DNA from 2 places in the Arthrobacter sp. AOP36-C1-22 genome. Region 1 is predicted to be linked to the other one. Evidence: predicted binding sites of a transcription regulator. Region 1 holds the regulator's gene; the other holds the start of a gene.

Region 1 (3,205 bases):
GCGTAACGACCTGCTGCGTCTGCAGGCCGAGTACGTGAACTACCGCAAGCGCGTCGAGCGCGATCGGGAATCCGTGCGCGACCTCGCCGTCCAGTCGGTGCTCGTCAGCCTGCTGCCCGTACTCGACGATCTCGACGCCGCCCGCAAGCACGGCGATCTCGAGGAAGGGCCGTTCGCGGCGGTGGCGAACAAGATCGACGCCATCCTCGCGGGCCACGGACTGACCCGGATCGAGGAAGTGGGGGTCGTCTTCGACCCGAACTTCCACGAGGCCCTGATGCAGCAACCCAGCTCCGAGGTCCCCGAGGACCACGTGGCCCAGGTCCTGCGGATCGGCTACCAGAAGGGCGAGCGCGTCATCCGTGCCGCCCAGGTGGTTGTCTCCACGGGAGAATGAACCACCCCCGGCCGCCCCACCACCGGTGGGGCGGCCGGGACCCCATTAGCTTGAGAAACAACCAGGAAACAGGAGGCGCCCGATGGCCAGTCAGGATTGGGTCAACAAGGATTTCTACGCCACCCTCGGCGTCTCCAAGGACGCCAGCGACGCCGATATCAAGAAGTCCTACCGCAAGATGGCGCGCAAATACCACCCCGACACCAATCCCGGCGATGAGGCCGCGGAAAAGAAGTTCAAGGACATCACCGAGGCCAATTCGGTGCTGTCCGACCCCGAGGAACGCGAACAGTACGACGCCATCCGGGCGATGGGATCCGGCGCCCGGTTCACCTCCGGAGGCGCCGGGGGGCCCTCCGGTGGCGGCGCGGGATTCGACGACGTCTTCGGCAACCTGTTCAACCAGGGGGGCGGGGGACGCCGCGGTGGCGGGTTCCCCGGAGGCGGCCAGGTTCCCCCCGAATTCGCGGACCTCTTTGGTGGTGGCGGATTCGGCGGCTTCCAGCAGGCCCCGCAGAAGGGCGCCGATCGGACCGCTTCGACCACGATTTCCTTCGCCGGGTCCATCCGCGGCACCAGCATCGGACTGCGCGAACCCGATGGCGACGTCATCGACGTGCGCATCCCCGCGGGCATCCGTGACGGCCAGAGTGTCAGGGTCCGGGGCAAGGGCCAGCGCAGCCCGGCAGGAAACGGGGACCTGTTGGTGAAGGTTTCGGTCAAACCGCATGCCTTCTTCGCCCGCGAGGGCAACAACATCCGGATCCACCTGCCGGTGGGCTTCTCCGAGGCCGCCCTGGGAGCCACGTTGGAGGTCCCCACGCTGACCGGGGAGACCGTGAAGATGAAGATCCCCGCCGGGACCTCATCGGGGCGGACCCTGCGGCTGAAGGGGCGCGGGGTGAAGACGTCCAAGGCCGTCGGCGATCTGCTGGTCACCGTCGAGGTCGTCGTACCGCAGAAGCTCAATGCCGAGGCGCAGGAAGCCGTCAAGGCCTTCGCCGAAGCAACCGCCGACGCGGATCCCCGCGCCGGGATCGCCACCAAGGCGGTACTCTAGCGGCGGGCCCGGGGCGCGGGAAGCACGGCGGAACCGAACACACCAGGAGGAGGCAAGCACATGGCGGTAGGCAAGGCACTGGCCATCAACGATCGTTTCATCCCGGTATTCGTGATCTCCGTCGCGGCCGAACTGGCCGATATGCACCCGCAGACACTGCGCCAGTACGACCGCATGGGATTGGTCTCGCCCTCGCGGCAGCGCGGCAAGCAGCGGCGCTATTCCAAGCATGATGTCGAATTGCTGCGGGAGGTCCAGAGCCTCTCGAAGGCGGGGGTCTCGCTGGAAGGGATCCGGCGGGTCCTGGAACTCGAGAACCAGGTTGCGGCGCTGCGTTCCCGTGTGGCGGAACTGAGTCAGGAACTGGCCGAAGCCGACCGCAGGTCCTCGGAGATGGAACGGGTCTTTGCCGCCGGAGCCGGCGGCGGTGACGTCGTCACCCTGGCCCGGGGGGAACGCCCCAGGGCCCGCAGCCAGGCCGTCGTCATCTGGCGAGCCCAGGACTAGGCGGACACCTCATGGTCCCCGGGACGCTGGCGACCGTTGCCGAGCTGATCGAGCGGGCGGAGCGCGGCTTCGAGATCACCAAGGGCCGGCGTGACGGATTCGATCAGGACCGCAAGGCGGCAGTGGACGGGGTCGCCCATGCGCTGAGGCCCACGTCCATGCACCGGCGGCTTCCCGCCAGACGGCTGCTCTTCCTGGACCTGGAAGGACCGCATCCGTTGGCGGCCGTGGTGCTCGGGGACCCCGACCATGCCACCCACCTGACCTGGCAGGTCTCCGGGGCAGGCATCCGTCCCGGAACCGCCATGTGGGGCACGGCCCGTGAAGCCGGCGAACTCCTGCTCGAACAGCGGGCCGCCGGTGCCGGAGCCCCGGCCGTCATCGCCTGGCTCGGGTATCCCGCACCGGGGATGTTCAGGGCCCTCTCGGACCGTACCGCCCGGACCTGTGCCGCGCGGCTGGCCTTCGACATCCGTCGGGTCGGGGAGCTCCTTCCCCGTACGGCCAGGATGGCGATCGAAGCACATTCCTACGGGGCGACGTTGGCCGCGTACGCGCTCGCCCGGTTGGATGCCGAACCACCCCCGGCCGGCCAGGCGGGCCCCTTGATCGACACACTGGCCACCATTGGTTCGGCGGGAATTCCGGACCGCTTGTTGCGGGACCCGTCTGACTTGGGCATCCCACCAAGCCGCCGATACGAGGCCGTGGCGAGCCGGGACCTGCTGGCCCGATGCGGCCGGCTCCTCAGTGGGCGGACCACGGTCGCCGGGCTGCCGTTCGCCGTGGAAGGACACCCGGAATCGGGGCTGCATGCCGTCACCGGGCACAACACCTCCCGCTTCGTGCCCGGATCCGATGACCCCGAATACGGGTACCGGGACCCCGGCACGCTCTCGCTGCACAACCTGGCCCGGATCCTCATCGGGGGGACCCCTCCGTTCAGCTGACCGGCCCCCGGCGGTCCCCGTCCGCCTCCGGTTCCCGGCGATAGGCCAGATCGAAGACCAGACGGCCCGCGGCCACGGCCTTGGCCTCGAAGCTCGTGCGCACCCGCCCCGCGTAGCGTGGGGCCCACCCCCCGAGATCGTCTGTGAAACCCGGCTCCGGGTCGTGGCCCTCCAGACCGTCGCGGCGGACCCGGCTCAGGGGGGAGTCCTCCCCGGCGCATTCGCCGGGGTGCAGGGAGGTGAAATCCTTCGAGGCGTCGAGGATCGAACGCATCTGTTCGGCATACTGCG
Region 2 (3,205 bases), on a different contig from region 1:
GCAGCACCGAATACGGGTTGCGGCGCACCCGTTCGGTCAGCTGTCCAGCCTCGCCGTAGCCGACGTAGCCCGGAGGGGCCCCGACCAACCGCGAGACGGTATGCCGTTCACCGAATTCGCTCATATCGAAGCGCAGCAGCGCCTCCTCGCGGCCGAACAGCGACTGGGCCAGCGACTTCGCCAACTCGGTCTTGCCGACCCCGGTGGGCCCCAGGAACATGAAGCTGCCCACGGGACGGGAGGCATCGCCCATGCCCGTGCGGTTGCGCCGTACGGATTTGGCGATGACGCCCACCGCATCGTCCTGCCCGATGACGCGCTCATGCAGTTCCTCCTCCAGCTTCGCCAGCCGGGCCCGATCGCCCTCGGTCAACCGGGCTGCGGGGATGCCGGTGGCCCGGGCGATGATCTGGGCGATCTGCTCCTCGTCCACCACGCTGGTGCCGTCGGTGTCGTCGTCGGTGCCGTCGGATTGCGTCCCGGCAATCAGCTCGTCGAGGTGCTCGGCCAGTGCGGCGATCTCATCGCGCAGCCATCCGGCGTCCTCGAAGCGTTCGGCCGCGATGGCGTCGTTCTTGCGTTCGCGCAGGGTCTCCAGCTCGCGGCGCAGCGCCTGGACGTCGACGGTCGGGCCGCGCCGCAGGCTCAGACGCGCCCCGGCCTGGTCGATCAGGTCGATCGCCTTATCGGGCAGGAAACGGTCGGTGAGATAGCGGGAGGAGAGGTCGACGGCGGCCCGCAGGGCACCTTCGGTATAGGTCACCTGGTGGTGTTCGGCGTAGCGGCCGGCCAGACCGGTGAGGATCTTCACGGAATCCTCCTGGGAGGGTTCGCCGACCGTGACGGGCTGGAAGCGGCGCTCCAATGCCGGGTCCTTCTCCACGCTGCGGTACTCGGCCAACGTGGTGGCGCCGATGAGCCGCAGTTCCCCGCGGGCCAGCCGCGGCTTGAGGATGTTCCCGGCGTCCATGCCGCCTTCCCCGGAGCCGCCGGCGCCGACCACGTTGTGCAGCTCGTCGATGAAGACGATGTACTCGCCGTCCCCGGCCGCGATTTCGTCCATGGTCTGGGTCAGGCGTTCCTCGAAGTCCCCGCGGTAGCGGGTGCCGGCGAGCATGCCCGGCAGGTCCAGGGAGATGACGCGTTTGCCCTGCAGCTGGGCGGGGATCGAATCGGCGGTGATGGCCTGGGCCAGGCCCTCGACGACGGCGGTCTTGCCGACGCCGGCTTCGCCGATGAGCACCGGGTTGTTCTTCATGCGACGGGCCAGGATCTCGATGGTCTGCTCGATCTCCTCCTGCCGGCCGATCACGGGGTCCAGTTTCTCCTCGAGGGCCAGTGCGGTCAGATCCGTGCCGTAGGTGTCCAGCATCGGGGTCGGTGAATCGGTCGGGGCCCCGGTCTGCGCGGGGCCGTCCTGGGGGCCGGAGGCTTCCTGCTGGGCGGCGGCCCCGATGTTCTGCAACGTTTCGGGGGTCACCCCGGAGGCGGCGAGGACCTGCCCGGCGGGGGAGTCCTGGTTGACGACGAAGGCGACGAAGAGGTGCTCGGGGTCGATGTAGGTCGAGCCGAAGGCGCGGGCGACCTGGCGGGCGTCGAGCAGGGCCCGTTGGGTCGAAGCCGTCAGTGCCGGGGCCCCGCCGGTGGGGCGGTCGGAGGATTGCGGCAGACGCTGTTCCGCGTTGCGGGCGATGGCCTCCACGTCGATGCCGCCGGCCCGCAACTGGGCGGCCGGCCCGTCCTGGGCCACGAGGACCCGCAGCAGGTGCAGGGCGTCGACCTCGGCATGGCCGTGTTCGGCGGCGAAGGCCGCCGCCTGCCCGAGCAGTTCGTGCGTGCGCCGGCTGAGCAGCCGGGTGATGTCGATGGGGCGGCCTGCGGCTGCGGCTCGCTGGCCCTGCAGGTAGCGGGCCAGGAAGTCATCAAACGAGCCGCTTCCCGATCCGGTGGGTCCGAAGAACGCTGGCATTTTCCCTCCAAGGAACTTGAGTGTCTTACGCTCAAGTATAGACCTGAGTGTATGTCACTCAAGTTAACGTGATGCGGTCGTCATTATTCCCCGCACGGTTTCCACCCGGCGGGCGAGGCCTGTGACCGGTAGGATTTCCAGCGAGAGCAGCCGGTGGCGGCTGGGGCAACAGCGGGAGGACGACGGTGGCCGACGAAGGCGAACGCGGATGGCTGGCACGCAAGGCGCTACCCAGCGGCAACGAACCCGACCCGCGGTTCACCCTGGCCAACGAACGCACGTTCCTGGCTTGGATCCGCACTTCGCTGGCCTTCCTGGCCGGTGGAATCGCCTTGGAGGCCTTCGCCTTCGACGCCTTTCCCACCGACCTGCGCAAGGCCATCTCGATCCTGGTCATCTGCCTGGGCCTGCTGATCAGTGCCGGGGCGGTGTTCCGCTGGCTGCGGATCGAGTCGAGCATGCGCAACCACCGTCCGTTGCCGTTCCCGGCGATCGTGCCGCTGCTGGGCATCGGCGGGGCACTGGCCGCGGCGGTCATCGTCGTCGTCCTCGTCGTCTCCGGATAGGTCCCTCGATGACCATCCCCATCACGCGCGGCCACCAGGACCCAGGACTGCAACCCGAACGCACCGTCATGTCCTGGGGCCGGACCACGTTGTCGCTGTTCGTGGTCAGCGCCGTGTTCATGCGCTGGATGCACCATTACGGCCCCTCGATCCTGATCCTGGTGGCCGTGGGGGGCCTGGGGGCGCTGTCCATCTACGTGACGCAGCGCCGCCGTTACTCCGCCCGCACCCGTGGCATCGCCGAGGGGCGCCTGGAGGCCGATGTGGCCGCCATCTTCTGGACCGCCGGCGCCGTCATGATCCTGGGCGTGCTGGCCCTGATCGTGGTCATCACGACCTGACGGTCACCCAGATCGTCTTGAGCTGGGTGTACTGTTCCAAGGCTTCCAACCCGTTGTCGCGCCCCCCGAAGCCCGAGGCCCGGTAGCCACCGAACGGGGTGGTGATGTTGCCTTCGCTGTAGCCGTTGACGGCCACGGTGCCGGCCCGCACCCCACGGGCCAGCCGGATGGCCCGATCGATGTCGTGGGACCAGATGGTCGCGGCCAACCCGTAGGTGGTGTCGTTGGCCAGGGCCAACGCCTCGGCCTCGTCCTGGAACCCGATCACCGCGACGACGGGGCCGAAGACCTCCTCACGGGCGATCGCCATCCCGGCGGTGACCTCGTCG

Evidence for each region. Region 1 encodes HspR, which represses chaperone genes until heat shock. Its sites were predicted from a motif close to AAGTTGAGTCNNNNNGACTCAACTT; they were not measured.
Region 2: the regulator HspR is predicted to act here: its motif matches at 1,983-2,007, upstream of ACT3S6_RS05625 (ATP-dependent Clp protease ATP-binding subunit).

What each region holds. Positions count from the first base shown of each region.
Region 1 is NZ_JBQSWW010000016.1:68,882-72,086, forward strand. It holds gene ACT3S6_RS10405 (nucleotide exchange factor GrpE) at 1-397, shown strand, start outside; gene ACT3S6_RS10410 (DnaJ C-terminal domain-containing protein) at 480-1,457, shown strand; gene ACT3S6_RS10415 (heat shock protein transcriptional repressor HspR) at 1,518-1,964, shown strand; gene ACT3S6_RS10420 (alpha/beta hydrolase) at 1,976-2,914, shown strand; gene trmB (tRNA (guanosine(46)-N7)-methyltransferase TrmB) at 2,907-3,205, opposite strand, start outside.
Region 2 is NZ_JBQSWW010000006.1:144,408-147,612, reverse strand. It holds gene ACT3S6_RS05625 (ATP-dependent Clp protease ATP-binding subunit) at 1-1,969, opposite strand, end outside; gene ACT3S6_RS05620 (YidH family protein) at 2,155-2,535, shown strand; gene ACT3S6_RS05615 (DUF202 domain-containing protein) at 2,544-2,876, shown strand; partial or broken gene ACT3S6_RS05610 (aldehyde dehydrogenase family protein) at 2,866-3,205, opposite strand, start outside.